2 regions of the Clostridium carnis genome follow, and region 2 is predicted to be linked to the other one. Evidence: a T-box and tRNA genes for the amino acid it is inferred to sense, from the RefSeq annotation. Region 2 holds a T-box; the other holds one or more tRNA genes.
What was found. A T-box is a leader RNA that pairs with one kind of tRNA and senses whether it is charged. The one in region 2 lies ahead of asnS (asparagine--tRNA ligase), so its partner is inferred to be a tRNA-Asn.
Positions count from the first base shown of each region.

Region 1: it encodes a tRNA-Asn, which carries the amino acid that the T-box ahead of asnS (asparagine--tRNA ligase) is inferred to sense. The anticodon was not compared.

Region 1 covers NZ_BAAHYS010000001.1:1,775,012-1,791,761, reverse strand. The annotation lists gene tsaD (tRNA (adenosine(37)-N6)-threonylcarbamoyltransferase complex transferase subunit TsaD) at 1-361, opposite strand, end outside; gene ACYQ1T_RS08595 (RusA family crossover junction endodeoxyribonuclease) at 601-1,230, shown strand; gene ACYQ1T_RS08590 (GDSL-type esterase/lipase family protein) at 1,244-1,834, shown strand; gene ACYQ1T_RS08585 (NAD(P)/FAD-dependent oxidoreductase) at 1,983-2,936, opposite strand; gene ACYQ1T_RS08580 (LTA synthase family protein) at 3,160-5,025, shown strand; gene ACYQ1T_RS08575 (IS256 family transposase) at 5,172-6,410, shown strand; gene ACYQ1T_RS08570 (TldD/PmbA family protein) at 6,612-7,955, opposite strand; gene ACYQ1T_RS08565 (TldD/PmbA family protein) at 7,967-9,346, opposite strand; gene ACYQ1T_RS08560 (hypothetical protein) at 9,348-10,829, opposite strand; gene ACYQ1T_RS08555 (sensor histidine kinase) at 10,833-12,242, opposite strand; gene ACYQ1T_RS08550 (response regulator transcription factor) at 12,230-12,910, opposite strand; gene ACYQ1T_RS08545 (polysaccharide deacetylase family protein) at 13,072-13,992, opposite strand; tRNA gene ACYQ1T_RS08540 (tRNA-Asn) at 14,241-14,315, opposite strand; rRNA gene ACYQ1T_RS08535 (23S ribosomal RNA) at 14,422-16,750, opposite strand, start outside.
Region 2 covers NZ_BAAHYS010000001.1:1,164,777-1,181,526, reverse strand. The annotation lists gene ACYQ1T_RS05465 (sugar ABC transporter substrate-binding protein) at 1-596, shown strand, start outside; gene ACYQ1T_RS05460 (carbohydrate ABC transporter permease) at 696-1,622, shown strand; gene ACYQ1T_RS05455 (carbohydrate ABC transporter permease) at 1,640-2,467, shown strand; gene ACYQ1T_RS05450 (alpha-galactosidase) at 2,497-4,704, shown strand; gene ACYQ1T_RS05445 (family 16 glycosylhydrolase) at 4,747-7,284, shown strand; gene asnS (asparagine--tRNA ligase) at 7,466-8,860, opposite strand; T-box leader at 8,924-9,164, opposite strand; gene ACYQ1T_RS05435 (cytochrome b5 domain-containing protein) at 9,260-9,673, shown strand; gene ACYQ1T_RS05430 (metallophosphoesterase family protein) at 9,808-10,506, opposite strand; gene ACYQ1T_RS05425 (M24 family metallopeptidase) at 10,650-11,726, shown strand; gene ACYQ1T_RS05420 (NupC/NupG family nucleoside CNT transporter) at 11,833-13,053, opposite strand; gene ACYQ1T_RS05415 (purine-nucleoside phosphorylase) at 13,102-13,920, opposite strand; gene murC (UDP-N-acetylmuramate--L-alanine ligase) at 14,217-15,590, opposite strand; gene purR (pur operon repressor) at 15,906-16,721, shown strand.

The DNA.
Region 1 (16,750 bases), 610 kb from region 2:
CACAAATGTGACCCTCTATATGATTTACCCCAACTAATGGTTTTTTGGATGAAAAGGCTAATCCCTTTGCATACTGTAATCCTACTAATACTGCCCCTACTAATCCAGGTCCATAGGTAACTCCTATTGCATCAATTTCATCTAATGTTATATTTGCTTTTTCTAATGCTTCTTTAACTACTTTATTTATTACCTCTATATGCATTCTTGAAGCTACTTCTGGAACTACCCCTCCATAAAGCTCATGAGTTGAAATTTGAGAGGCTATTACATTAGATAAAACTTCTCTTCCATCCTTTACAACAGCTACTGATGTTTCATCACAGCTAGACTCTATAGCTAAAATTAATTTTCTTTCCATAAATTTATCCCTCAACTTTTATTATAGTACTTTAATAATACATGTATTATACTCTTTTAATAAATTATTATCAATTTATAGAACTTGTTAAAGCAAATACACTATTGTATATTTAAATTAGATATTAAATCTCAATATTTCTATTGATTATTATATACTGAAAAAAATTTTTATTCATTATTTTTTATTAGAATTAATGGATTTTTAAGGATATATTAAGTTTATTAAGGAGTTTTATTATGAAATCATACGCTAAAGTTGTTGTTTCTGGTTCTCCAATATCTAAATCTAACTTTAAGTTACATAATAAGGATGGAAGAGCCATTTTGCCATATAATACTGGAAAATCCCATGATAGATATGCTTTATATGAGGAAGAAATTGCATATCATGCAAGATCACAGAATCCTGATATAATTTTAGAGGAGTCTCTTATTGCAGTTTTAAAAGTTTTCTACAAAAGTGAAAAGCGACATCCTGATACTGCTAATATAACTAAAAGTATATTTGACGGAATTGAAAAAAGTGGGCTAATAGTAAATGACGCGCAAATTACTAGAATTATTACTGAGGAATTTTATGATAAAGAAAATCCTAGGTTTGAATTGGAGTTTTTTTGCGAAAGTGAATTTCAATTATCTTATGCTATTACGCCCAGAGAAAAATCAATACCTAAAAAATTATATTCTCCAATAAAAAATATAAAACAAAATAAAACAGCTTCACAAAACAAAGAAAAAACTATAAAGGATTTATCTTCTGATTATATTTGCCATATTTGTAATAAAAAAATTAAAGATGCTAATCCTATAAAGGCTAATGGTGGGAAGACTATTATTTGTAGAAGTTGTTTTAACAAAGCATTTTAGAAAGGATATTAATATGATTAGTAAAAATTTAGTTTTCATTGGCGATAGTTTAACCTTCGGTTATGGAGTTAGAAAAAATGAGAATTGGGTTACTAAACTTGAAAATTGTTTAAGTAATTCTATTATAAATAAAGGTATTAATGGAAACACCTCTGTTGATATGTTAGTAAGATTTAATGAAGATGTTCTTTCATATAATCCTTATCTTGTTTTTATTATGGGAGGTACTAACGATTTACTTTCTAATAGATCTGTGTCATCTATCATTGATAATATTAGATTAATGATTAAAGACTTGATTTCTATTAACAGTAAAATAGTAATTGGTATACCACCAACTATTATTGCTAAGGATGCTTATAATTTATTTTATCCAGGAGATACATATTTTTACTGTGAGCAAAACCTAGTAAAATTAAGAGAAGAGCTTATAAATATATGTAACAATTATAATATTACATATATAGATTTTTATAACGTTACATTAAAAAATCTTGCTAATGATATTTTTCTAGATGGAATTCATTTAAATAATACTGGTCAAAACATTTTATTTAGCGAAGCAATTAAAAACTATGAATTTAATAGTCTTTCAAAGAAATAATTAAACAATAAAAATATGAGGCTATATCACAAATAAATTTAAATATAATATATGCTGTCTTAAATTTATTTAAACACTCTATATTATATCTATATATTTTGATTCAATAGCCCCATATTTTTTAAATTTAATAACACTATTTTAAAATTTAATATACATACTTTTTCAAGTAATCTGAAACTATTTTTCCTACCTTTGCTCCCTCTTCACCACTAATTTCAAATCCACTTTCGCCATTTAAAATTGTACCAGTTGCATACACACCTTTGATAGATGTTTCATAATCTACTACTTCTGGAACTAATTCCTCATCTAATTCTATATTGGCTTTTCTAATACAATCTACTTCTGGATAATATCCAACTGTAAGTATTAATGAATCACAATCAACAGTTTCAACTTCTCCGCTATCTAAACTTTGAATAACAACTCTTTCTATTCTTTCATTACCATACAACTCAATAATCCTACTATTTTTTATAATATTTATATTAAATCCATCTATAATCTCTGTTTCATCCTCACTAACAAATCCTGAACTTGAATTATCTATTATAGCCTTTACATTAGCCCCTTCAATTAGTAATCTCCTTGCTAGTAATAATGCCCATTTATTTTTACCAACTATTATAACTTCCTTACCAGGTAAAAAACCATGTAAATTTATAAGTCTATGTGCTGAAACTAATGTAAATATACCAGTATATTTATGAACTGGCACTACTATGTTTCCTGTAAACTTTTCTCTACATCCAGTTGCTAATATTATTGCATTAGCCTTTATCTCTTTCATTCCCTCATTAGGATTTACATATACTATAACCTTATCTTTAGTTACTTCTAAAACTTGAGTATTTACCTTAAATTCTCCATTTAAACTTTTATAATCTCTTACTAAAAAACTAGCAAGTTCTGGTCCAGTAACAATTTCATTTAAATAATACTTTCCAAAACCTTTGTGTATAAAAAGATTTAAATTTCCACCTAAATCTTCATTTTTTTCTAATATTAAAACTTTCTTTATTCCATTTTTTAATGCAGTTACTCCAGCTGATAGCCCTGCTGCTCCCCCACCTATTATAACTAAATCATATTGAAGCATATTTGACCTCCATAATCTTTAACAAAATATATAGTTATTATACCATATTAATATTTAACACATTCCAATTAATATGTTAAATATTATATATTAATGAAATATATAATATTAATTCCTGCAATCTTAATGTATTTATAATTTGATTTCTTTAAATCACTATACTATAATTTATTTGTTATAAGTTTAAAAAATAAGTTTTAATATATTTTAAAGAGGTGATTATTTGGACAAGCTATTAGTTAAAATAAAAGATTTCTTTACTTCTAAAATTGGAGTAGCTGGAATTATAAGATTTATATTGTTTATGATTCCATTTGTTGCTATAGTTTTTAAAGGAGTTCTATTCCAAGGCTTTGCAGCTAACCAAAATCCTTATAACTTAGATATTGACCTTGGTTATACAGTTGCTAAAAGCTTTCTACCTTATTATTATTCCTTTGCATTAGCTTTTCTTAGTTTTGCATTACTATTTAAAGGTAGAGGTCGTATAATATATCTATTTTTAATAGATATACTTTTAACGTCATTAATTTTAGGTGATTTAGGATACTTTAGAGGTTTCTTAACAATGCCATCTGCATTATTATTTACTCAAACTGCAAACCTAGATAATATGGGTGGTGCTATAGCTTCTATGTTTAGTGATAAAGATTATTTATTCTTTATTGACTTTATTATATTTGCTATTGCTATATTCTTAGGTAGAAAATCATTTACAAAGGTAAAGCGAAGAGCCCCTATAACTTTTATAGCTGCTTTAGCTTTATCAATTGGATACATAGCCTATGTTCCTTTTAATTTATATGTATTAAATAATGAGGATATTAAAAATGGATATTTATTTTCAAACTATGACCCTACAAATACAGCAAAATACTTTTCTCCTATTGGGTATCATGTGTTTGACTTATACAATGTTTATAAAGACTCAACACCTTATGAGTTAACAAAAGAAGAACAATCACAAATTGATGAATTCTTTGCTCAAAAGGAAAACTTACCTGATAATGAGTATGCTGGTATATTTAAAAATAAAAATTTATTAGTTATACAAGTAGAATCCTTAGAAAGCTTTATTATAGGTAAAGAAATTAATGGAAAGAAAATTACTCCTGTTATGGATGATCTAATTAAAACAGGTCTTTACTTCCCAAATATTTATGAGCAAGTTAATGAAGGTACAAGTTCTGATTGTGATTTAATGATTAATACTTCAATGTTTCCTTTAAGAAGAGGTAGTACATTCTTTAGATATCCATCAACAACTTATAACTCATTACCTTTATTACTAGAAGAACAAGGATATGAAACTTCTGCTATACATCCAGATAAAGGCTCATTCTGGAACTACGTAAATGGATTAACTGGAATTGGATTTAAACATTTTACAGATTATTATTCATTCAATATTGATGAAGAAATAGGTTTGGGTTTATCTGACAGAAGTTACTTTACTCAAGTAGCTCCAATGTTAAAGAAACTTAAAGAACCTTTTTATGGATTTACTGTAACACTTACAAATCACGGTCCTTTTGACATTCCTGAAAAATATAGAACTCTTGGTTTAGAAAGTGAACTTAACGCAAGTGAGCTTGGAGGATATTTTGAAAGTGTCAAATATACAGATGAGCAAATAGGAGCTTTCTTAAAGCTATTAGACTCTGAAGGAATACTAGATAATACTGTTGTTGTAATAGAAGGTGATCATACTGGAGTTCATAAATATTATAATCATAGTATAGAGTCATTAAGTAAAACTGAAGATTGGTATTTAGATAATGGTAATCATACAATACCATTTATAATATGGTCAAAGGATATTAAATCACCAAAAACCTTTGATACAATAGGTGGACAAATTGATATAATGCCTTCTTTACTTTATTTAATGGGTATTTCAAAAGATAAATATATTAATACAGCTTTAGGAAGAAATCTATTAAATACAAATAAAAACTTTGCAGTTCTAACAAATTTAGATGTTGTTGGAGAGGGTTTAACTGATGTTGAAAAAGAACTATATAAAAATATAGTTGAACTTTCTGATAAAATGATTAGAAGTAATTACTTTTCTAAAACTAATAAATAAATTATAAAAAGGCTTGAATCATTGATTTCAAGCCTTTTGGGGACAGTAGTTAGCTTTGTGTAAAAACAAAACTAACTACTGTTTTTTTGTATGAACAGATGGTAGTTTTGGAATAATATACTATATAAATTTTAGGAGGAAATATTATGCCAAAGAAAATTGATACCAACTTTGATTACAATGAGGAGGTAAAGAAGTGTAAGACTATTGATGATGTTATGGGGAAAAATGGACTTATACAAAGATTAGTAAAAGATGTTCTTGAAAATATATTAGAAGGAGAAATGGAAGAACATTTAGGTAGAAATAAATATGAAAGAACTGAAACTTTAGATGAAGTAAAAAAGAACTATAGAAATGGTTATAGTACTAAGAACTTAAGGAGTTCCTTCGGTGACGTCGACTTAGACGTACCCCGTGATAGAAATGCTGAATTTGAGCCACAAATTATAAAAAAATATGAAACTGTGTGTACTGAGTTAGATAAAAAGATTATATCTTTATATGCTAAAGGTATGTCAACATCTGATATTCAGGCTGAAATTGAAGACTTATATGGAATAACTATATCACCATCGATGGTATCTAAAATAACTGATAAAGTGCTTGCTAGCGCCGCCGAATGGCAAAATAGAGCATTAGATAAAATATATCCAATAGTTTATTTAGATGCTATGTACTTTAAAGTTAGAAGTAATGGAAAGATAGTTAACAAGGCTGTCTATATATGCTTAGGATACACTATGGAAGGGTATAAAGATATTTTAGGTATATGGGTTGATGAAGCTGAAGGTGCTAAATTCTGGTTAGGAATTTGCAATGATTTAAAAAATAGAGGTGTAAAAGAAATTTTAATTGCTTGTATGGATGGATTAAAAGGGCTTCCACAAGCTATAAAAACAGTATTTCCATCAGTAAATATTCAAACATGTATTGTTCATCAAATAAGAAATTCAATAAAATACATAGCTTCAAAGGATAAAAAAGCATTTATGAAAGATTTGAAGGAGGTTTATAAGGCTACAACAGAGGAACTTGCGTTAGCACAGCTAGATAATTTAAAGGAGAGATGGGGAGATAAATATGGAATAGTAATAGATTCCTGGTATAACAATTGGAGTAATCTTTCAACATTTTTTGACTTCTCTCCAACTATAAGAAAGATGATTTATACTACAAATATCTTAGAAGGTTTTAATCGTCAAATACGTAAATTCACTAAAGTTAGAGTCATATTCCCAACTGATGAATCTTTAAATAAGTGTGTTTACTTAGCAACGATGGAGATACTAGAAAAATGGACTCAGCCTATACATAATTGGGGTGCTACGCTAGCGGAGCTATCAATAATATTTGAAGATCAATTAAAAGATGAATTAGCTTAAAAGCTTGTACTTTTTATAAATTATATGCATACTATTAGATTTTTTTGAAATACTAAAAAAGGTAAAAAGAAACATTATTAGTATTTCTTAAATATAAAAAAATATTACTGGAAATGAAAATTTCCAGTAATATTAAAATAATAAAAATGATAATTACACAGAATTATCTATTCTCTCGCCTTTTGCATTTACTTTAAATAACTACTTTCCTGCTACTGAAAGTTCTTTTATTATCATTGATGGACTTCCAACACTACTCATTGGAAACTTTAAATCAGATCCTATTTCCTCTATTTCTTTTAATAATGCGAAGAAATTTCCAGCTACTGTAATTTGTTCAACTGGGAAAGTTTTCTTTCCATCTTCAATATAAAATCCCTTTGCGGCTAAAGAAAAATCCCCAGTTATTGAGTTAGCTCCTGAATGTAACCCAGCAAATTCCGTTATTAAAAGTCCATTCTTAACTATACTCATTAACTCTTCTAAAGTTTTACTTCCTTTTTCTATATAAAAATTAGTTGGTGATACTCCAACAGGTGATCCATACGAATTCTTAAATCCATTTCCCGTTGTCTTTGTATTTCCTTTATAAGCTGTTTTTAAATTATGAAGTAATGTTATTAACTTTCCCTCTTTAATTATATTTGTTTTTTTAGTTGCAACTCCTTCATCATCAAAGGATACTGAAGCTAACCCATTTTCTAGATGTGGATTATCAACTAAAGTTAATATATCTGCAGCTATATTTTCCCCTTCTTTTCCACTTAAAAGACTTAACCCCTTTTGTGCTGCATCTCCACTAAAGACATTTGCAAATGTAGATAAAATTGATACCATAGCCTCATTATTTATTATACTCTTATATTTTCCTGATGGTATTGACTTCCCACCAATTCTAGATACTGCTTCTCTTACTCCATCTTTAGCAATATTTTTAGGATTTACATTATCTAATGAAGTTGCTATAGTATAACCCATTCCATCATACATACCTTCTTCTGTTTTTATTATAGGTGCAACATATGCACTTAAAAGATTTGACTTATTTTTAAGATTTAATCCCTTTGAATTTATTATTCCGTAAGAAGAATTGCTATATGAAATTCCACAACCATTAAAATTATAAACTCTTGAATCTATTTCTTTAGCCTCTTTCTCCATATTTAATGCTAAATCAATAAGTTTATCAGGTTGCAAATTTTCTAGTTTTTCATGATAACTTTTTACTTCAATATATTCTTTATCTCCTTCATATATAAAATTCATATCTTCATTTTCTATAGCTAATGCATTTTCTTTTGCTTTATTTATAAGCATATTAATTGCATCATTGTCTAAAATCTCTGTATATGAATATCCTATTTTGTTATTTATTTTTCCTCTAAAGGAAAATCCATATGAATTTGTTAATTTATATTTTTCTACTTCTCCTTTATATATATTAATGCTTAAGCTTTCACTGTCAGTAAAATATACTTCATATTCTTCAAAGCCTTCTTTTTTTGCATTATTAAATAATACTTCTATAAAGCTATTAAAATTCATGTTAACTCCTCCTATCTTCCACCTACTGTAATTTCTTTAACCCTAATCATAGGTTGACCTACATTAGTCGGAATACTTCCTGAAGATGATCCACACATACCTTGGCCTTGTTCTAAGTTTTCTCCAACCATATCTATATTCATTAAGACTTCGCTACCTTTTCCTATTAAACTTGCTCCTCTTACAGGTTCTTGAATAACTCCATTTTTAATTATATACCCCTCTGAAACAGCAAAATTAAACTCTCCTGTTACTGGATTAACTGAGCCTCCACCCATCTTTTTTGCATATAATCCATTATCTATTGATTTAATAATATCCTCTTCTTTATCAGAACCTGCAGCTATATAAGTATTTGTCATTCTAGAAGTTGGTGCATATTTATAACTTTGTCTTCTTGAACTACCTGTAACATCCATTCCCATTCTTCTAGCATTTAACTTATCTATCATATACCCCTTAAGAATACCATTTTCTATAAGAATATTTTTTCTTGTTTTAGTTCCTTCATCATCAATATTTAATGATCCCCAAGCATTCTTTATAGTTCCATCATCAATTGCAGTTACTTTTGTTGATGCAATTTGTTTTCCTAGCATACCTGTAAAGACAGAGTTTCCTTTTGCTACTGATGTTGCTTCTAAAGAGTGTCCACAAGCTTCATGGAATATAACTCCACCAAATCCATTGTCTATTGCAACAGGCATAATACCTGCAGGACAATTTTTAGCATGTAGCATAGTATATGCAGTTCTTGAAGCTTCTTTTCCATAATACTCTGGATCTACAGTATTAAACATTTCAAATCCCATATGTCTTCCTGGACCTTCAAAACCTGTTTGATTTTCCCCATTTATAGATGCTATTGAACTTATTGCTAATCTTGTTCTTACTCTTTTATCTTCAACATATAAACCTTCTGTATTAGCAATTAACACATGTTGTTCCTTATCCATGTATCCAACTGATACTTGAGCTATTTCACTATGATAGCTTTTAGCTGCATTATATCCAATTCTCATAACACCAATTTTCTTTTCTATTCCAATACCTGATGGTAAATATATTATTGGATGATTAGTTTGTATTTCTTTTTCACTAACAATAATATTTCCTTCTTCTTTTAATTCTCCTAAAGCTAATGCTGCTTTTTGTGCAGTATCTAATAATGCTGTTAAGCTATTATTATTTGTATATGCATATACGCTTTTTAGCCCCTTAAATATTCTAATACCAATTCCGTAATTTCTTCCTGCTACAGAATTTTCAACTTTTCCATTTAATATATTAATTGAGGTATTTATAGTGTCCTCTTCAAATATTTCTGCAAAATCCCCACCTGTTATTAAGCATCTAGCTAATACACTAGATACAGTTACTTTTGATAACATTCTATTCCTCCTTATTTACTATTTCTATTCCATCTTTAAATGCTTTCTCCCAATTTTGTACATAGATTCCACTTGCCCATTCTGCCATTATAACTTTTTCATCATCTTCTATTGGAATATTAATTAATGGAAGTTCATTTAACCTTTTGTTTCCTATTTCATAAACTGCCAAATCATTACTAAATAGAACTATAGCTATTCTTCCTGTTGGAGCAGTATATGCATCTCTTAAAAATGTAATATCTCCTTTTAAGACTTTCCATGGAATAAACAAAGTATCATAATTTAAAAGCTTTTTATTCGGTTTTAAAGACAATTTAAAATCTTCTCCACTTTCATTATAATTTTTAGATAGAATTTTTCCAACTAAAGTCCATTTTCCATCTTCTCGTTTAACAGTATAGTTGCTAAAATCTATTGTTTTACTTAAACTACTTTTTTTCTCTTCACTCATACTATTAAATGCATTATGAAAGTCTTCTTCAAACTTTTGACTTATTTCCTTTGAATAAAGTTCTTCTATTGTTATCCCACTATTTGAATTTATATTATCTATTGGTAAAATCTCGTAATTTGAAAATTCATTTTTAAATGGTGTTTCTGTACTTTTTTCTATAGCAATATAATCATTACCAATAAAATTTATATTCTTATATGTGTTATTACCTAAAATAGTTGCATTAGCTTCCTTATTAAATTGAGCTTCAATGGGAGCAACATTAAAAATTTCTTTAGTGAATCCATTTTTTTCTATTATACTACTATTTAACTTCCATATTCCATTCATTCTTGGAAATATTATTCCCTCTTTTTCTATTATTGATTGTAATTTATTATCCTTAAGAGAAATCCATAAAGTTCTATATTTCTCTCTACTATAGCTTCCATCTTCATTTTCTCTTCTTGGAGTTTTCAAAGCCAGCATAACTCCAACATCATCATTATATTCTATATTTTCATCTGGTAATATATTTTTATTAGGTAAATTCTCCTGTATATAATTAGAAGATTCTCCTACCTTTATAACTTCCATAAGAAATCCTTTAATATATATATATCCTTTATCCTTCTCAGGTAATATAAATTCACCTAAAATACTATTTTCATCAATCATAGATACTACATTTACTTTTTCTTTTCCATTCATAAACTTCTTTATAAATAAATTTAATTCATATGATAAAACATAATTTTCATCTACTATTTTCAACTTGTATTTAGGGCTAATATATATCTTTTCACCAAATTTTATATATTCTGTTGAAATATCTATTGTATCACCAACTTTTCCATATAGATAGTTTTCATTTTTTACATCTTCATCTAAAATATTTATTTTTTTAATTTCCCATTTTCCATCTATTAAAAGTTTATTGTTTTCTGGCGATTTAATTGCTCCTGCATCTTTTCCATTAGCTTTACTACAGGATACTGTAAAAAAAATATTAATTATCAAAAATATTATTACTGATATCTTTTTCATATATTAATACGTCTCCCTTACCAATGGAATACTTACATCTATTCTTGTTCCAATACCAAATTCACTATATATATCAAATTTACCATTATGTAATTTAATTATCTCATCACATATAGATAATCCAATTCCATTTTTAGATTTCGAAGTTTTTCCCTTAAAAAACTTTTCCTTAACTCTTGGTAAATCTTCTATTGTAATTCCACATCCATCATCTTCAACAGTAAACCTTATAATTGAATTTGTTTTTATAGCTTTTAATATTATATTTCCATCTTTTGTCGTAAACTTAAATGAATTATCTAAAAGATTAATAAGCACTTGTTTTATTCTATTTACATCTATATATGCTTCACCAATTTCTTTATCATATATTAAAGTTAAATTCTTATGTTCCTTAATTGCTCTTGGCTTCATAAGGGACTCTATATGACATAAGAAATCCATAACTGATACTTCTTCCATATTTAGAGACATTTTATCATTTACTAATCTTGAAAAATCCAAAAGTTCTTCTACCATTCCAGTTAGTCTATCAACTTCTGCTTCAATAATTTCAAATCCCATTTCTAAAGTTTCTTTATCAGTTTCATGACTATTTAATGTTATAGCCCAACCCTTTATTGATGTTAAAGGAGTTCTTAATTCATGAGATACTGATGAAATAAATTCATTTTTTAGTTGTTCTCTTTTTTCTATCTCATCTGCCATAAAATTAAATGTAGCTGCCAATTTACTTATCTCATTATCTCCTTCTACCTTATTTCTTTCATTAAAATTGCCACTAGCCATTTTTTCCGCAATTCTAGTAAGTGACTTTATTGGTGTTATTAAACTATTTGCTATTAGTATACTTAAAATAACTCCAATCACTAAAACAATTACTGATATTGTTAAGAAGAATATCATAATACTTCTTATTATGCTATTTACAGCTTCTAAAGATGTTATAAATCTTATTACGCCTACTACTTCTTTTCCATTAGTTAATGGATATGATACTGCCATTACATTACTTTTACTATAATCAACCTTTCCTACCCATCTTCCTATTTCCCCTTTAAAAGCTTTTTGTATATCAGGTGCTTTTAAAAGATTTTCATCAATGACACCTATTGAATCCATTATAAGTTTTTTATTTTCATCAAATATTTCTACTTGTGCATTGTTTTGATTCCAAAAAGCATCTATATTATCATAAACATTTTCTGCTAAAGATCTTGTAGAAAAATATTTATTATAAAAACTTGCTGAAACTTGAATCTGATTTAATAATAATTCTTCAGTATTATCATAATAATACTTCTTTACAAAATTTATTAATACGATATTTAGAAAAACTACCGTAGATAAAATAACTATAAAAAAATCTTTAATTAATTTTGTTTTTATACTTTTTGTTTTTAATCCTTCCATCTATATCCAATTCCCCATATAGTTTCTATATACTTAGGCTCTGATGAATTATCCTCTATTTTAGCTCTTAGTCTCCTTATATTAACATCTATTATTTTTGAGTCACCAAAGTAATTTTCTCCCCATACTAAATCTAATAACCTATCTCTTGAAAAAGCCTTGTTAGGATTCTCTAAAAAAAGTTTCATTAATAAATATTCCTTTGGAGTTACATCAATTTCTTCATTATTCTTTAAAACCTTTTGTGAATATAAATCAATTTTGAAAGGTCCTATTTCAAGACTCTCTTTTTCCTTATCATAATTTCCTATTCTTCTAAGTAATGCTTTTATTCTTAAAACTACTTCCATAGGGTTAAATGGTTTAACTATATAATCATCTGCTCCATACTCAAGCCCCATAATCTTATCCATATCCTGTCCCTTAGCTGTAAGCATAATTATTCCTATACTAGGATATTCCTCTCTTAATTTGCTACATACTTGAAATCCATCAATCCCAGGTAACATTACATCTAATATTGCAATATCAGGGTTATCTATTAATGCTTTTTTTAAGCCCTCCTCACCTGTTTCAGCCTCTATAACTTTATAATTATTTCTTTGTAGATTTATTTTTAAAAATCCCCTGATACTTGCTTCATCCTCTACCAATAATATTTTAACCATAAATAATTACTCCTCTTTTATAATTGCTTTAATCTTCTCACTTTACTGTTTATAATTTTACTTAATTCTATTATATATCATATTGATTTATTTATAGTATTTATCAAGATCTATTTATTTATTTAATTATAGAAAATAAGAGACGGTTTCCCGTCTCCCTACTATTTAAATGTTCTAAATTGAAAACCTTGAGATTTTAAATAATCTATTGCACCTTGTAAGTATTTAGCTGTACTCTTCTTAGCATCAGTATCATGCATTAAAATTATAGCAACATCTTGATCTTTTACTGTTTCTTTTAGTCTAGATAAAAGTTGTTCTGATGAAAATCCATGACCTTCTGCATCTCCATTTAATGCATTCCAATCCGTTTGATACATTCCATTTTTAACTAGTTCTTCATCTAATGCAGCCATTCCCTTCCAACTCATATGTCCACCTGGCATTCTTATTACTCGTGTGCTAAAATCTTTTCCTAAAATTCCTTTTAAAATATCTTCATTTTTTTTCATATCATTCATAAAAGCTTTTATATCTACAGTTCCATTTGGATATAATATTTCATATTTATGAGAATATCCATGATTAGCTATTGCATGGCCTTCTTTTGCCATCCTTTTAATTAATTTATGAGAATTTGGATTTTTCTCTATTGATTTGCCTAAAGTAAAGAATGTTGCTTTTACATTATTAAGCTTTAATGTATCCAATATCTCTTTAGTAACATTTTCAGATGGTCCATCATCAAAAGTTAGATATGCAATTTTTTTTCCATCATCTCTATAAAAGTTCCACTTATACATTGTTTCAGGAATAACTTTTGCTGCATCATCTGCATTTGGGTCATCCTTTAATAACAAATAATCAGAGTTATCTAATTTTTTATTTTCTTGCATTTGTTGTTCTTCTACATTTTTATTTTCATTATTTTTAACTACAGTCTGTTCATTTTCTACAATATCTGCCTTTGCATCAACTGTATTATTATTAAATTTACTAAATAAAAATGAAACTCCAAATATGCATATTATTAGAAATCCTATAAATGTAATAAATCTTTTTTTATTTTTTACTTTCCCCATCCCTTTTCATCCTTCTTATATTTTTATCTTTTTTTGTCATAAGACGTTAAAGCTTGTCCTTAATATTATTATATAGAATTGCAGATATAAAAGCATTACATTTTATTAACCAAAAGTTACGAAAAAGTTACATTTTTTTCTTGTTTTTTTCTTTCTACAGTAATAATCTACATAATAATATATTATGTAACAAAAAAGAGTCTTATAACAATAGATTAAAATCTACTCTTATAAAACTCTTTTTAAAATGGCTCCGTGGAGAGGATTCGAACCTCCAACCTATCGGTTAACAGCCGAGTGCTCCACCATTGAGCTACCACGGAATATTATTCAGAGTTTGTTCTCTGAAAATTGCACATGAATGAGAGCCAAAATTCTTTGATTTTATTTCTCGAATTTAATCAGCTATGCTGAGTTTTCTTCTTTTTATTGGTCAAGCCCTCGACCTATTAGTATCAGTCAGCTAAATATGTTACCACACTTACACCTCTGACCTATCAACCTTGTGTTCTTCAAGGGGTCTTACTAGCTTATGCTATGGGAAATCTCATCTTGAGGGGGGCTTCACGCTTAGATGCTTTCAGCGTTTATCCCTTCCCGACTTAGCTACCCAGCTATGCTCTTGGCAGAACAACTGGTGCACCAGAGGTCAATCCATCCCGGTCCTCTCGTACTAAGGACAGCTCCTCTCAAATTTCCTACGCCCGCGACGGATAGGGACCGAACTGTCTCACGACGTTCTGAACCCAGCTCGCGTGCCGCTTTAATGGGCGAACAGCCCAACCCTTGGGACCTACTACAGCCCCAGGATGCGACGAGCCGACATCGAGGTGCCAAACCTCCCCGTCGATGTGGACTCTTGGGGGAGATCAGCCTGTTATCCCCGAGGTAGCTTTTATCCGTTGAGCGATGGCCCTCCCACGAGGTACCACCGGATCACTAAGCCCGACTTTCGTCCCTGCTCCACTTGTAGGTGTCGCAGTCAGGCTCCCTTCTGCCTTTGCACTCTTCGAACGATTTCCGACCGTTCTGAGGGAACCTTTGGGCGCCTCCGTTACTTTTTAGGAGGCGACCGCCCCAGTCAAACTGCCCACCTAACAATGTCCCGTCACCAGATTCATGGTGTCCGGTTAGAACCCCAATACTGTCAGGGTGGTATCCCAAGGTTGACTCCACCAAGGCTGACGCCCTAGTTTCTCAGTCTCCCACCTATCCTGTACAGACAATATCGGAATTCAATGCTAAGCTACAGTAAAGCTCTACGGGGTCTTTCCGTCCAATCGCGGGTAGCGAGCATCTTCACTCGCACTACAACTTCGCCGGATTTGCAGTTGAGACAGTGCCCAAGTCATTACGCCATTCGTGCGGGTCAGAACTTACCTGACAAGGAATTTCGCTACCTTAGGACCGTTATAGTTACGGCCGCCGTTTACTGGGGCTTAAGTTCACACCTTCGCTTGCGCTAAGTGTTCCCCTTAACCTTCCAGCACCGGGCAGGCGTCAGCCCCTATACATCAGCTTACGCTTTAGCAGAGACCTGTGTTTTTGCTAAACAGTTGCTTGGGCCTATTCTCTGCGGCCTACTCTCGTAGGCACCCCTTCTCGCGAACTTACGGGGTCAATTTGCCTAGTTCCTTAACTGCAATTCTTCCGATGGCCTTAGGATTCTCTCCTCACCTACCTGTGTCGGTTTGCGGTACGGGCACTATTTCTCTCTCTAGATGCTTTTCTTGGAAGCATGGAATCAGATACTTCGGTCACTTGGACCTTCCCCATCACGCCTCAGAATTGTTAAAGCGGATTTGCCTACCTTAACTTCCTAAACGCTTAGACTAGCATTTCCAATCGCTAGCACATCCTATCCTTCTCCGTCACACCATCGATAATAACGATAATAGTGGTATCGGAATATCAACCGATTGTCCATCACCTACGCCTTTCGGCCTCGGCTTAGGTCCCGACTAACCCTGGGCGGACGAGCCTTCCCCAGGAAACCTTAGGTTTTCGGCCTGTAAGATTCTCACTTACATCTCGCTACTAATGCCAACATTCTCACTCGTAATCAGTCCACCGCTCCTTACGGTACGACTTCAGCCCGATTACGACGCTCCTCTACCGCTGAAGTAAACTTCAGCCCGTAGCTTCGGTGGTAAGTTTGAGCCCCGGACATTTTCGGCGCAGGATCTCTCGACTAGTGAGCTATTACGCACTCTTTCAATGAGTGGCTGCTTCTAAGCCAACATCCTAGTTGTCTTAGAAATCCCACATCCTTTTCCACTTAACTTACACTTTGGGACCTTAGCTGACGATCTGGGCTTTTTCCCTTTTGACCACGGATCTTATCATTCGTAGTCTGACTGCCGGACTCATAGTATATGGCATTCGGAGTTTGATAAGGTTCGGTAAGCGATATGCCCCCTAGCCCATTCAGTGCTCTACCTCCATTACTCATATCCGACGCTAGCCCTAAAGCTATTTCGAGGAGAACCAGCTATCTCCGAGTTCGATTGGAATTTCTCCGCTATCCACAGCTCATCCCATGCTTTTTCAACAGCAACGTGGTTCGGTCCTCCACGGGGTTTTACCCCCGCTTCAACCTGGCCATGGATAGGTCACCCGGTTTCGGGTCTACGGCATGCAACTAGTCGCCCTATTAAGACTCGGTTTCCCTTCGGCTCCGTACCTTAAGTACTTAACCTTGCTACATACCGTAACTCGTTGGCTCGTTCTACAAAAAGCACGTCATCACCCTCATATG
Region 2 (16,750 bases):
ATGATAATCCAAAAACAATAGAGGCTATGAAATATTATTTTAATTTATCAAAAGAAGGCTTATCACCTAAGATTTATAATGATAAAGAAAGAGCAGAAGCTTTACAAAATGGACAAGTAGCCATGGGATTTTTCGGTTCTTGGAACTTAAGTTCTTTTTCAGAAAATGAATATATGACTAAGAATTTTGATGTTGCTGTACTACCTTCAGCAAATGATGGAAAAAGAGCAACAATATTTAACGGACTAGGTAATGCAGCTTCTGCTAAGACAGAACACCCACAAGAAGCTTGGAAATGGTTAGAATACTTAGGATCAAAAGAAGGACAAGAAAAACAAGGAGAATTAGGTGTAGCTATTCCGGCATATAATGGAGCAGCAGAAACATGGGTAGAAACAAATAAAAAATTTAATACAAAAGTTTTTACAGATATGGTAGAGTATGCAAAGATAAGACCATATTCTAATTCTACTGCTAAATGGGAAGATAAGGCGACAGAAATTCTAAAAAAGGCATATCTTGGAGAAATTTCAGTTGAGGAAGCAAGTAAAGAAACTGCAAAAATGATGAATGATTATTTAGCTGAAGAGAAATAAGTTTAATAAAAAGCAATAGTGAAGTATAAATATAGTAGCTATTGCTTTTTTTATTAAATATACAAAGTATAAAAATATGACAGTCAAGGAGAAGTAATTATGGAATTGGGAGAAAAGAAGTTATTTAAAAAGTTTTTTATTCCTAATAAAGAAAGAACGGAATGGGTTTGGGGTTGGCTTTTAATAGCACCAACAATTATTGGATTAATTATTTTAAATATTATTCCAATATTCCAAGTTTTAAAGATGAGTTTTTTCGAAAGTGGTGACTTTGGAAAAAATGATGTTTTTGTAGGATTTAACAATTATATAAAGTTATTAGGAGATAAACAGGTATGGCAAGCAACTATTAATACCCTTAAATATACATTTTTTGTTGTACCATTAAATGTAATTCTTGCTCTTATTTTAGCTACAATATTAAATAAAAAAATAAAGGGTAGAGGATTTTATCGTACTATTTATTTTATTCCAATGGTAGCTGCTCCAGCAGCTATAACAATGGTTTGGAAATGGTTGTATAATACACAATTTGGATTAATAAACCATTTATTAGAAAAAATAGGGATACCAAAAGTAGATTGGATAAATGATCCTAATATAGCAATGTACTCACTAATAATTATAGGAATTTGGAGCACTATTGGATATAGTATGGTATTGATTTTGGCAGGGCTTCAAGAAATACCAAAGGATTATTATGAGGCTGCAACTATTGATGGAGCTAATTCTGTAAATAAGTTTTTCAAAATAACCCTTCCTCTAGTTTCACCTACATTATTTTTCGTAATTGTTACTAATATAATTCAATCAATGCAAGTATTTGATGTAATTTATATGATGATAGATATAACAAGTCCTGCTTATGATAAAACTGTATCACTTGTTTACTTATTTTATAATAATGCATTTAAATATTCAGATAAAGGATATGGATCAACAATTATTATATTATTATTAATAATTATTTTATTATTTACCTTTGTTCAATTAAAATTACAAAAAAAATGGGTAAATTACATGTAGATAAGGAGTTGATATCAGTGAAAGAGAAAAAAGTTTCTAGATTATTTATACATTTATTTTTAATTATTATTGCAATTATGATGATATTACCATTTTTATGGATGGTATTAACATCATTTAAAACAGTAACAGAATCTACTCAAATGAATCCATTTTCTATTTTACCAAGTCAATGGAAAATAGAAAATTATATAGAAGTTATAAAAGGAAATAATTTTATTATATTATATTTTAATACATTCTTAATGATGATTTTTCGTGTAATTAGTTCAGTATTATTTAGTGCAATGGCAGCATATGCATTTGCAAGACTAGAATTTCCAGGGAAAAACTTTTTATTTGGGCTAGTTTTATTTCAAATGATGATACCAGCACAAGTTTTTGTAATTCCACAATATTTAATGATAGATCAAATTAACATGAGAAATACTATTTTTGCACTTGTTTTTCCAGGAATAGTTAGTGCATTTGGAACATTTCTTTTAAGACAATTTTTCATCGGGTTACCAAAAGAGTTAGAAGAATCAGCACACCTAGATGGTTGCAATATTGGTCAAACATTTTTTAAAGTTATGCTTCCTTTAGCAAAATCAGGATTAATTGCTTTAAGTATATTTACAGCATTATTTGCATTTAAAGATTTAATGTGGCCATTAATTGTTAACTCAAATACCGATGCAGCTACATTGTCATCAGCACTATCAAAAATTCAAGGAGCTTACTCTGTAAATTATCCGCAACTTATGGCTGCATCTGTATTAGCAATTTGGCCAATGCTAGCAGTTTATATTATTTTCCAAAAACAATTTATTGAAGGTATTGCAACTTCAGGTGGAAAACTTTAAGTATATTTTATTTAGAGAGGAGTATTAAAATGCCAGTTATTTTTCATAAAGAAACACAGGAATTTCATTTATATAATGAAGAAATTAGTTATATTATTCATATTTTACCTAATGGGCATATTGGAAATCTATATTTTGGTAAGAGAATAGATCCTTATAAAAACTATAATCATTTGTTTGAAGGAGAATATAGACCTTTGGCTGCTTACGTAGAGGAAGGGGATAATAAATTTTCATTACAAAATACAAGACAAGAATATCCTACCTTTGGTCTTTCAGATTTCAGAAAAGGTGCTTTTTTAATAAAACAAGAAAATGGTAGTGAAATTTCTAACTTTAAATACGAAAGTCATAAAATAATAAATGGTAAACCTAAATTGCCTGGTTTGCCTCAAACATATGTCGAAGTTGATGAAGAGGCATCAACATTAGAAATTATTCTATTTGATGAAATAATTAATAGTAAAATAACACTTTATTTTACCATTTTTAAAGATAGGCCAGTTATTACGAGGAGTACAAGCTTTTTAAATACTAGCAATAAAGTAATAAGCATAGAAAAAGCAATGAGTTTTAACTTAGATTTTCCAGATACAAATTATAATATGATTCAACTTAATGGAGCGTGGGGAAGAGAAAGACATGTTCATGATAGAAGTATTAAACAAGGAACGCAAGGTTTCTATAGCTTAAAGGGAGCTAGCAGTGCAGAATTCAATCCTTTTTTTGCTCTTAGAAGACCAAATACAGATGAATTTTCTGGTGAGGTAGTAGGATTTTCTTTTATTTATAGTGGAAACTACTTAGCAGAAATAGATGTAGATACTTATAATCAAATGAGAGTTATGATGGGGATCCATCCGGATCGATTTAGTTGGAAATTAGAACCTTACAAAGAATTTTTTACTCCAGAGGTTGCTATTGTTTATTCAAATAAGGGTTTAAATTATATGAGTCAAACTTATCATAGTTTATATAGAGAGTGTTTAATGAGGGGAATATGGAAAAATAGTATAAGGCCTGTTCTTTTAAATAGTTGGGAAGCCCTTGGATTTTCTATTGATGAAGAGAAAGTTAATGAGCTAGCTACTAATGCTTCAGAGTTAGGAGTAGAACTATTTGTTTTAGATGATGGGTGGTTTGGCAATAGAAATAATGATAAAGCTGGATTAGGTGATTGGACTGTAAATAAACATAAATTTCCTAATGGATTAGATAAAACTATTAACTATATAAATAGCCTTGGAATGAAATTTGGAATTTGGATTGAACCAGAAATGATAAATAAGGATAGTGAGCTTTATAGGATTCATCCAGATTGGATTATACATGATCCTAAAAGAAAACCTTCACATACAAGAAATCAATATACATTAGATTTTTCTAGGGATGAAGTGGTTGAGTATATATATAGTAATATCGAAAGATTACTGTTAGATTATAATATTTCATATGTAAAGTGGGATATGAATCGATATATAACAGAGTGTTATAGTAAGGGGAAAGAACCAAATTATCAAGGGTCAGTATATCACAAATATATATTAAATGTTTATAAGTTATATGATAAGTTAATAAGTAAATTCCCAAATGTTCTGTTTGAATCTTGTTCTAGTGGTGGTGCTAGATTTGATCCAGGTATGCTATATTATGCACCACAAACATGGACAAGTGATAATACAGATGCAATTGAGCGTTTAAAAATCCAATATGGAAGTTCATTTGTTTATCCATTAATTTCTATGGGAAGTCATGTATCAGAATCCCCAAACCAACAAGTTTTTAGAGAAACAAGTTTAGAAACAAGAGCTAATGTAGCCTACTTTGGTAATTTAGGATATGAGCTTAATGTTAATGAATTATTAGATAATGAAAAGGAACAAATAAAAAATCAAATAAAATTTTATAAAGAAAATAGAGAAGTTTTCCAATATGGTAAGTTCTATAGACTGAAAAATCCATACACTAACAATATTTCAGGGTGGATGATAATATCTAAAGATAAAAAAATAGTAATTGTAGGATGTTATAAGATATTAAATTATGCTAATGAAGGGAGGGAAAGATTAAAATTAGTTGGATTAGATAGTAATGAAACTTACGAATTAAGATATCCTTATAAAAAAGAACTTAAAGGTGATGAACTTATGAATGTTGGAGTTTCTATAAGTAATGAATATTTTTGTAATAATGGAAATGATTTTTCATCAGTACTGTATGTATTAAGAAAATTATAAAAGTAATATTATAATTTAATGATTAAAAGGGAGGAAATACTTATGGAATTTTTTTCGAGAATTAAAAATGTAAGAGTAATTTTTATATTATCTATTTTTATAAGTGCACTTTTCTTAAGTAATTTTAATCAATTAGTTTTTGCTGCTGAGGGTGATTACGTAGTTACAAATATACTATTTGGATTAAAGCCTACTACAAATAGTAAAAATATGATTATTAGTGGTGACTCAACTGTACCACAAGTAGCAATTTTACATCCTGATGCTGCTACTGATAGCGATAATTCATCTAGCAATAATGATAATCTAAATACAAAGGTTATTGTTGGAGAGGAAATTGGTGGACCAGATAATGGATATAGCAAATGGAAACCAGTTTTTTTACAATATGACTTTCAAAAGAGTCGCTCTGTAGAACAAATTAAAATATATAGAAATACCTATGACAATGCAATTTCAACATACAAAGATGTAAAAGTAGAGTTATCTACTAGCCCTAATTTTGAAGAAAGTACAACTACTGTTGTATTTCAAGAACAAGATATTATTGAAAGTAGAGATAATAAGGGAGTTCCTCAAGTTATAACTTTAGGAAAGCCTGTTGAGGCTCAATATATTCGTATTTGGGGTAAAGGTCACTATATCCAAAATACAAATAGTTCATGGAAAGGATATAGTAATGGAAATCTTTATAATGAGATTGAAGTTATAGCAAATGTTCCTAAATCGGAAGCTCCAAGTCAACCAGAAGTACAAAAGCCTGTTAATATTTCATCAGGAAAGCTTCCTTATGTTTATGGATTAGATCCAACAAATATAAAGGCAATTACAGATGGACAAATAGATAATAATTATGCGATTCATAATAGTATAGGTAGAAATTGGCTTCAATTTGAGTATAAAAATATCTATAAAATTAACACAATAAAATTTAAATTAGAGCCAGGTAATTATAATACTGTAAAAGTAGCTATCTCTAATTCACCAAATAATGGCTTTAGGGAAGTTTTTAATAAGACTAATTGGAGACAAAGTGATAGTTTAGAGATAATTAATTTATCTAGTCCAATTAAAGGAAGATATATTCGCTTTACAGTTGATAAAGATGGAAGAAGCAAAACAAAATATTCAGAGATTGAAATATGGGGTACAGGGGATAGTTATGATGAAAGTAAAGGTGAGTATATTGCACCAAATTCAAAATATAATCAGCTTGTTTGGAGTGACGAGTTTAATGATGATAAGGTAGATGAAAATAAATGGACTATTATTGATGGTATGGTTAATCATGGAGCAATTTATAATAAGAATGCAGTAAGTATAAAAAAGGATAATGGAAATAGCTATTTATCAATAAATACAAAGAACTATAATAGTACTGAAAAATTAATTTCAGCGGTAGGCGTAGATAACTATTTAGGACAAACTATAAATAAAAAAAAGGTTACTTGGTCATCTGGAAGGGTTGAATCTAAAAATAAATATTCATTTCAATTTGGACGTATGGCAGTTAGAGCAAAAGTAAATGATTCTCAAGGGATTTGGCCAGCTATTTGGATGTTAAGCCAAGATGAGACAGGTCATGATGAAATAGATGTTTTAGAATATTTAGGACAAGATCCATGGAGTGCATGGACGACCAACCATTTTGGAATATTAGGAGAAAACAAAGGATCAAATGGAGTTAGCAATAGTAATTATGAAGCATGGAGTCAAGATTTTCACGTTTTTGAAGTAGAATGGGATCCACAAGTAATTAAGTGGTATATAGATGGAAAAGAAGTTTTTAAAAGTACAGATGGAAGAGATGATGGAAGAGATGGCATGCATAATCGTCCAATGTTCCCTATATTAGAAACTCAAGTTGGAGATGGATGGGTTAAAGATGTTGATTATAATAAACAAAATACAAAGCAAAATTCAGAGTATTTAATTGATTGGATAAGAATTTATCAAATGCCAAATCAACCTAATGTAAGATTTGATGATTTAGAGACGCTTGAGAATGGAGTAAGTGATGGATATAGTATAAAACCTTATTCACATACAAGAAATTTAATTAAATTATCAGATGGAGATTTAAATGAAGAAAATAAAGATAATTTTTATTATGGTGGACAGCCAAGATTAGAAAAAAACCGTATAGCTGTTAGTGAGAACTCAGAAAAGGAATCAATTGTATATAATATTCCAAATGTAAAAGATATTCATCTAACAACATATTATCAAACAATTGAAGATAAGATGACTTGGAATAATAGTGCTGGAGCATATCAAGGATATTCCATTAGATCTTCATTAACAAGCGGAGATATTGACTTTAATTTATTTACATCAGAAGATGGGAAAACTTGGAGTAAAGTTAATGATGTAAAAATAGTCGATAATTTTATAGAGAAGCATCCAGGATATGCAAGAACAACTTTTGATGCATATAATTTACCTGAAAATATTAATTTTATAAAAATAGAATTTCCACAATATAAAAATAAAGGTTATAGATTAAACAATGGAGACATAAAAAATATAAAAAATACTGATATTCAGTTAGGTAAAGTAACTTTTTTGCAAAAAAATTAAAGCTTTTAATATAGCTTACAAATAGTTTACTGAAATAAATTTTAATTGCTTTATAAATAAAACTTGAGGAATAGTTGTATTTTAACTATTCCTCAAAACTTTTTATATAGTTATTTTTTTATAAAATAACTATAAACTAATATATATAAAATTAGAAAATAAGTTACTTAAAAGTGATATATTAGAAATCAGATTGTCCTGTAGTTCTTGGGAATGGTATTACATCTCTAATGTTTGACATTCCTGTAATATACATTATAAGTCTTTCAAATCCTAAACCAAAGCCAGCGTGCTTAGTTTCTCCGAATTTTCTAAGTTCTAAATACCACCAGTAATCTTCTTCTTTAAGACCAAGTTCAGCCATTCTCTTAGTTAAAACATCGATTCTTTCTTCTCTTTGACTACCACCTATTATTTCCCCTATTCCAGGAACTAATAAGTCCATAGCTGCAACTGTTTTTTGATCTTCATTTAATCTCATATAGAATGCCTTGATATCCTTTGGATAATCAGTAACAAATACTGGTTTCTTAAAGTGTTCTTCAGTAAGGTATCTTTCATGTTCAGTTTGTAAGTCTATACCCCATTCTACTGGATAATCAAACTTTTTATCAGTATTTTTTAAGATTTCTATAGCTTCTGTATAAGTAACTTTTCCAAAGTCAGAAGATATAACATGGTTTAGTTTATCCATAACTCCTTTATCTATAAATTGGTTAAAGAAAGCCATTTCTTCAGGACACTCAGTCATAACATATTCGATAACATATTTTAACATGTCTTCTGCTAATTCCATATCATCTTGTAAATTAGCAAAAGCTATTTCAGGCTCTATCATCCAAAATTCAGCTGCATGTCTAGCTGTATTTGAGTTTTCAGCTCTGAATGTAGGTCCAAATGTATAAACATTTCTAAATGCTAAAGCATAACATTCTGCATTTAATTGACCAGAAACTGTAAGGTTAGATTCTTTTCCAAAGAAGTCTTTAGTATAATCAATAGCACCTTCTTCAGTTATTGGAATAGCGTTAAAATCTAAAGTCGATACTTTAAACATTTCACCAGCACCTTCACAGTCGCTTCCAGTTAATATTGGAGTATGTGTATAAACAAAACCTTTTTCTTGGAAGAACTTGTGTATAGCGTACGCCGCTACTGAACGAACTCTAAATACTGCAGAAAAAGCATTACTTCTTGGCCTTAAGTGAGCTATAGTTCTTAAATATTCAAAAGTATGTCTTTTCTTTTGAAGTGGGTAGTCTGATTGAGACATTCCTTCAATTATAATTTCCTTAGCTTGAATTTCAAATGGTTGCTTTGCATCTGGTGTTGCAACTAAAGTACCTATAATTGATATTGATGAACTTATAGGTAGTTTTGATACATCCTTAAAGTTTTCTAGGTTATTATCAAATACTATTTGAACATTCTTAAAGAATGAACCATCATTAACTTCAATAAATCCAAATGCGTTAGATGCTCTTAATGTTCTTATCCATCCAGAAATTTTTACTTCTTTTGATAAGTAATCACTTTCATTTCTATAAAGTGATTTAACTAAAATTACTTTATCCATAAATTGTGCCTCCTGTATATTATATAAATTATTAGTTAAAATAAAAAAACCTTCCATCCCTATAAAAGGGACGAAAGGATACTTTCGCGGTACCACCCAAATTGCCATAAAATATGACCACTTAAATAGACACATATAATGTCTTTCAATTAATAACGGTTTGAAATCCGTCTAAGCCTACTATCAATAGATTTCGGTTAGAAACTCAGAGATGTTCTTCACTAAAGGTTTCGTATAAGGCTTACACCGTCCCTTATTCGCTAAGACTACATCCATTAGATACTCTTCTCATCATAGTAATAAACTTATTTACAATGTTAAGTAAGATTTTACACCAATTCACTAACATTTGCAACTTTAAATCATAATATATTTTATAGTATGTTTTTGGAGGAATTTATGGAAAAGAAAAGTTTTCTTGAAGAAAAATTTATAGAGCTTAATAAACTTAAAGGAATGTTAGTAACATATCCAGAAGAATATAAAAATAATATTGTTGAAGTTATGGAAAGGGTCTGCAAGCAAATAGATGGATATTTACATTCTGGAAAAAGATGCATTAAAGAAAATGAAATATTAAGGCAGGAATTTACAATAGAAGAATTAGCTAAGTATAATGGAAAAGATGGTATGCCTGCATATATAGCTATAAAAGGAACAGTTTATGATACAACTGATATTATGAAGTGGAGTGGTGGTGAGCATTTTGGAGTTAAAGCTGGAGGAGATAGGACAGCTGAATTTTTAGAATGTCACAAAGGAAATATGGAGAACTTAAAAAAATTAAGAATAGTGGGAACTATAACGCAATAGTAAAATTGATATAAAAATAAGGCTGTAGCATTAAAGCATTGAAATACAGTAAGAAGTATTTTGATAAACTTAAAACAAAAATATATTATACTTAAATTTCTTTGTGTAACAGCCTTATTTTAAATATTTAAATTCTATTCATTTCCAGTTTCATAAGAGTTAACTAATGGAGTTGGAAAGTTAAGCATTTTAGTGTCTTTAACTATACGTTTAAATTCATATTCAAGTTCTCTAAATTTGACTTTAATATCACTATTTTCATTTATATCTATTAAGCAATATGTTATATTAGGGCGTCCAATTTTAGGTTTTCCGACACTCCCAACATTAATAAATATTTTATTACCAAATTTCTTAAAAGATGGAATATGTGTATGTGCACAAACCAGTATATCACAATCAGTAGTTTCCATAACTTCTTGAGTGTTTACCCCATCTTCAAATAAATATTCATTAATTGCATTTGGACTACCATGAACAAATTTAATTTTAGAGCCTTCAAAATTATAATCTAATGAAGTTGGAAGCTCGGATAAATAAAATTTATTAGAAGCTCGTACTTCTTCACAAGCCCAAGGTAAAGAAAATGAATTTATGCTTGTATTTCTTATGAAAGTAAAATCACCATCAACAACTGATGCATCATAATTTCCCTTTAAGCAAGGGATCTCTCTTCTTTTTATTAATGCAATAACTTCATTTGGATGAGGACCGTAGCCAGTTAAATCTCCTAAACAAATTATCATGTCAACTTTTTGATTATCTATATCTTCTAAAGCTTTCATAAGTGCATAAATATTACCGTGTATATCTGAAATTGCTGCTATTCTCATTTTTTCTCCTCCTAAAAATCTATATATACATTATAGCACTTTAACATGGTAGGAATAAATATTTTACCTATAGTATTAAATAGATATTTTTTATAAAAGTGGTATAGTATATTTATATAGATATTTCTAAGGAGGAAAGAAAAATGAAGTCTAGTAGGGTAAGTAGTGTTTTAAAAGCTATGAGAAAAGAAGGATTAGAGCAAATTATAGTAACATCACCGTCATCAGTATTTTATTTAACAGGAAAATGGATTTCACCTGGTGAACGAATGCTTGCTTTATACTTAAACGTTAATGGAAATCATAAGATGATAGTTAATAAATTATTTCCTATATATGAGGATTTAGGTGTAGACATATTATGGTATTCAGATATAGAAGATCCAATAAACATGTTATGCACAGTTGTGGATAAAGAAAAGACATTAGGTGTGGATAAATATTGGCCAGCACATTTTTTAATAAAGCTTATGAATAATAATGTGGTAAAGGGCTTTGTAAACTCATCACCTATAATAGATAGACTAAGAATGATAAAAGATGAAGAAGAAATTAAATTAATGAAAGATTCATCTAAAATAAATGATAAAGTAATGATTGAGCTTTGGAAGGAGATAAAAGAAGGTTATTCAGAAAAGTATTACTGTAATATGTTATCTGAAATCTATGAGAAGAATGGAGTAAATGGATTTTCATTTTCTCCAATAATTGCAACAAGTCCTAATGGTGCGGACCCACATCATAAATCAGGTAAAGATTTAATAAAGAAAGGTCAAAGCATAGTTATAGATATTGGAGGAATATATAAGTATTATTGTTCAGATATGACAAGAACTATCTTTTTTGGTAATGAACCAAATGAGCAACATAAGAGGATTTACAATATTGTAAAAGAAGCTAATTTAAAGGCAATAACTACTGTAAAAGAGGGAGTTAAGTTTTCTGATATAGATAAAGCAGCAAGAAGTGTAATAGAAGAAGCTGGGTATGGAGAGTATTTTACACATAGAACTGGACATAGCATTGGAATAGAAGGTCATGACTTTGGGGATGTAAGCTCAGTTAATAATGAAGAAGTTAAAGCAGGTATGATATTTTCCATTGAACCTGGAATTTATCTAAAAGATAACTTTGGTGTAAGAATAGAAGACTTAGTTTTAGTTACTAAAGATGGCTGTGAGGTTTTAAATTCAGTAACCAAGGATATAACTGTTATTTAACTTAATAATATAAATAAAAAACTAGGTTAAAGTTCAAGGATATTTAAATAAGAGTTTTTCTTGTTTAAATATCATTAGACTAAATCCTAGTTTTTTTATTTATAAATTAGAATAATATGCCTGCAATTGTTGCAGTTAAGCAAGTTGATAATGCACCGCCTATTAAAGCTTTAAAGCCTAAGTTTGCAATTGTTCCTTTCTTTTCAGGTGCTAATCCACCAATTCCGGCTATTTGAATAGCTATTGAACTAAAGTTAGCAAAGCCACATAATGCATAAGTCATTATTAAAACTGTCTTTGGTTGTAATGAATTCAAAGATATTAAGTTTGATAATTCAGAGTAAGCTACGAATTCATTAAGTATAATTTTTTGTCCAAGCAGACTTCCCGCTGCTGATATATCAGAAGTAGGCACACCCATAACAAATACTAAAGGTGAGAAAAGTTTTCCAAGTAACCATTGGAAGCTTAAATCTGGGAATCCAAAAATACCACCAAAAAATGAAAGTATAGCATTAAGTAAAGCTAATAAGGCTATAAATGCTAATAGCATTGCAGCAACATTTAACGCAAGGCCTAATCCTTCACTTGCTCCATTAGCTGCAGCTTCAACAACATTAGAAGCTGTATTTTCTACATTTATATTAGTTGAATCTTTTGTTGCACTTTCTTCAACTTCAGGAACTAATATTTTAGCTAATACTAAACCTGCTGGAGCAGCCATTATACTAGCAGCTAAAAGATGTCCTGCGTTTACTCCCATTGCAACATATCCGGCCATTACACCACCAGCTACAGTAGCCATTCCACCAACCATTATAGCCATAAGTTCTGATCTAGTCATATCTTTTACAAATGGTTTAACAAGTAACGGAGCTTCAGTTTGACCTAAGAATATGTTACCGACGGCACTTAGTGTTTCTGAACCACTAGTTCCAAGTAATTTACAAATAAATTTAGCAATAAACTTAACTATAATTTGCATAATGCCAAGATAGTATAAAACTCCCATCAATGCAGAGAAGAATATAATTGTAGGAAGTATTTTTACAACCCAAATAAATCCAATTGCATTTGTATCAGTTAATGGTCCAAATAGAAATTTACTACCTTCTCCGGTAAAGTCAAGTAATTTTGTTATTACATCGCTAGCACCTTGAAATATGCTTCTTCCAAGAGGAATTTTAAGAATAAGTATGGCAAATACAACTTGAAGTCCAAGCCCAGTTGCAACTAAACGCCAATTAATTTTTTTCTTATTTTCAGAAAGTAGGAATGCAATTCCAAGTATAGCGATAATTCCTATAATACCTATAAATCTATCCAATTTTTTTCTCCTTCGTTGGTTATAAATTTTATCATTAGAATAATAGTTTTAGATTAATTCTATTATCTTAGTCATAAGGGCGGTAAAGTTTTCTTTAACCATATTAGATGTTTCAATAACTTCTTCGTGATTAAGTGGTTGTTCTAATATTCCAGCTGCCATATTAGTCATACAAGATATTCCAACAACCTTTATTCCGCAATGGTTAGCGACAATAACTTCAGGAACAGTTGACATTCCAACAGCATCAGCGCCTAAAACTCTAACCATTCTTATTTCAGCAGGTGTTTCATAAGTAGGGCCACTCATCATAGCATAAACTCCTTGCTGTATATTAAGTGAAAGTGAGTTTGCAATACTTAAAACCTTTTCTCTTAATTCAGGATTGTAAGCATTAGACATATCAGGGAAACGTGGTCCGAAATCGTTAAGATTTCCTCCTATTAAAGGGTTGTTCCCAGATAAATTTAAATGATCTGTTATAAGCATTAAATCTCCGGGAGAATAGCTAGTATTAACAGCTCCAGCTGCATTTGTTACTATTAATTTTTCTACTCCTAAAAGTTTCATTACTCTAACTGGAAATGTAACTTCATTATAGTCATATCCTTCATAATAGTGGAATCTACCCTGCATTGCTATAACGCATTTCCCGTTTAACATTCCAATAACTAATCTTCCTGCATGACCCTCAACAGTTGAAGTTGGGAAGTAAGGTAGAGTTTCATAAGGATAAAATTCAGGGTCTTCGATAGTATCTGCTAATGATCCTAAGCCAGAACCTAGTATTAATCCTATAGTAGGCTTATACTTAGTTTTTTCAAGAATGCTATTTGAAGCAACTTGAAGTTTTGTTGATAAATCCATAAAATCACCCCTAATTATAGTTTGTTAATTTTTTTAGTTTTTATAAGTGTATTTTTGTAAAATTAAGTTTAGTCTTTGTAAATTATAAAATAAAGTTAACAAAAATGAAACAAAAAAAGAAATAATTATAAAGAAATATTAAATTTACTAATAATAAATCTTTAATTACAAGTATAAAATGAAGATTTTATACTTGTAATTATATGGGGATATCTGGATGAATCGACAAAAATAATTAGATTACTTTTGAAATTAAAAAAGACCTAGAGAATATAAATTTCTCTAAGTCCTTTAAGCTACTTTAATAATAAATCAGCTACTTTTACTACATCTCCAGCTCCAACAGTTAAAACAAGATCATTTTCAGATATCATATCTTTTAAATATTCAGCAGCTTCGTTATGGCTGTGAACATTGATGCAGTTTACACCTTTATTTCTTAAGGCATTACCAAGTTCATCAGAAGATACTAAGCCTGTATCTTTTTCTCTAGCTGCATATATATCCATTAAAATAAGTTCATCTGTATCAAAGAAACATTCAGTAAATTCTTCAAATAATGTTTTTGTTCTAGTATAGGTATGCGGTTGGAAAACTGTATAAATTTTATTGTGTGGAATTAATTGAGCAGTATTTAAGGTTGCTTTTATTTCTACTGGATGATGAGCGTAATCATCAATTATTGTAGCACCATTAAGCTCCCCTTTATGCTCAAAACGTTTATGGGCACCCTTACATTCTTTTAAGCCTTCTATTATTGCTTCGTAAGGAATATTAAAAATAAGTCCTACACATATTGTTGATAAGGCGTTTAATATATTATGCCTTCCGGTTGTACTTAAAGATACTGAAAATAATTCTTTATCATCCTTAGTTACAGTAAATGTTGCACAACCATTAGTATTAAAAGAAATATTTGTAGCTCTAACATCACCTTGATTTATTCCATAGCTCAATGTATTACATTTGGCTTTTTCTAAAACTTCATTTACTTTTTCATCTTCACAATATCCTATTAAATAACCGTCAGTAGGAATTATATTTGAAAACTTTTCAAATGTAGATTTTATATGATTAATATCTTTATAATAATCTAAATGATCTGCATCTATATTTAATATAATTCCAACATAAGGATAGAATTTAAGGAAAGATTCCTTATATTCACAGGCTTCTGTTAAGAAGTATTCACTTTTTCCTATTTTAAAATTACCATTTATAACATCAAGATTCCCGCCTACTAATATTGTAGGATCAAGATTTGCCTTTAATGTTACATGAGATAACATTGAAGTACATGTTGTTTTGCCATGTGTACCTGCAACAGCTACGTTGTATTTATGTCCTTTCATTATTAAACCAAGAAATTCAGCTCTATCCATTAAATCTATATTTTGTTTCTTAGCTTCTAATAATTCAGGATTATCGGAAGGTATGGCTGCAGTATAAACAACAAGATCTACATCTTTAATATTTTCTCTTTTATGTCCTATGTATATTTCAGCACCTTCAGTTTTTAATTTCTCTGTAATTTCTGATTCTTTTGAATCAGAACCAGAAACTTTAAAGCCATTGTTTAATAGTACAGCTGCAAGTCCGCTCATACTTATTCCACCTATGCCAATAAAGTGAACCTTTTTATTTATATCTTTATTAAAATCAAAAGACAAAAAATCAACCCCTTTTTAATTAATACAGTGTTTAAATTAGAATTAAGTGTATAATTAAATCAAATATAAATTAAAATATTCGATAAATCTTCCATTTATAATTATATACAAATTTCCTAAAATGAACACAATAAAAAACTAGCATTTCAATATTTTATGAAAAAAATATTAAAAATGTTATAAATTTAGAGGTATTAATTAAGTTAGTGACTAAAAGCTATTGATATTGAGAAGAATATGGAATAAAATATGAATATTAGATGATGAAAGTTGAAAAATAATTCGGAAAATAACAAAAATTGTAGGTGGTATGATTTGGAAAAATTAAGTAGGAATAGCAGAGTGGTTGCTATAACAAAAATATTAACAGAAAACCCGAATAAAGTTATGGGGTTAAATAGTTTTTCAGAACTTTTAAATGCTGCAAAATCTACTATAAGTGAAGACATAGTTATAGTAAGAGAAGTATTAGAAAAGTTAGAAATGGGAAGAGTTGAAACTATAGCTGGAGCTGCTGGTGGAATAAAGTATATTCCAGGTGTAGGAAAAGATAGTAGTAGAAAATTTACTGAAGAATTATGTGAATTATTAAGAGATGAAAGTAGAATAGTACCAGGGAACTTTATATATGTAACAGATTTAATGTATAATCCTCAAATAATAAGCAAGGCTGGAGTTGTTTTATCTGGATTTTTTAAAGAAGTGGAAGTGGATTGTATTGTAACTGTAGAAACTAAGGGGATTCCTTTAGCTTATGAAGTTGCAAGAAGTCTTGGAATACCACTAGTAATAATAAGAAGAGATAGTAAAGTAACAGAAGGATCAACTGTTACTATAAATTATGTTTCAGGGACAAGTGGGAGAATACAACAAATGTCACTTTCTAAAAAGTCTATGAAGCCTCAAAGTAAATGTATCTTTATAGATGACTTTTTAAGAGGTGGTGGAACAGCAAAAGGAATAAAAGATTTATTAAAAGAATTTGATAGTGAGTTAATTGGAACAGGAGTTTTAATAGATAATATAGGTGTATCTAATAAAAAGGCATCAGGATATATATCATTAGTTGAACTTAATTATATTGAAGAAACAAACACATTAGATGTTCAGCCATCAAAAATGGTAGAATAAAGTAAAAAAGTAGTAGTATTGCACTAAAA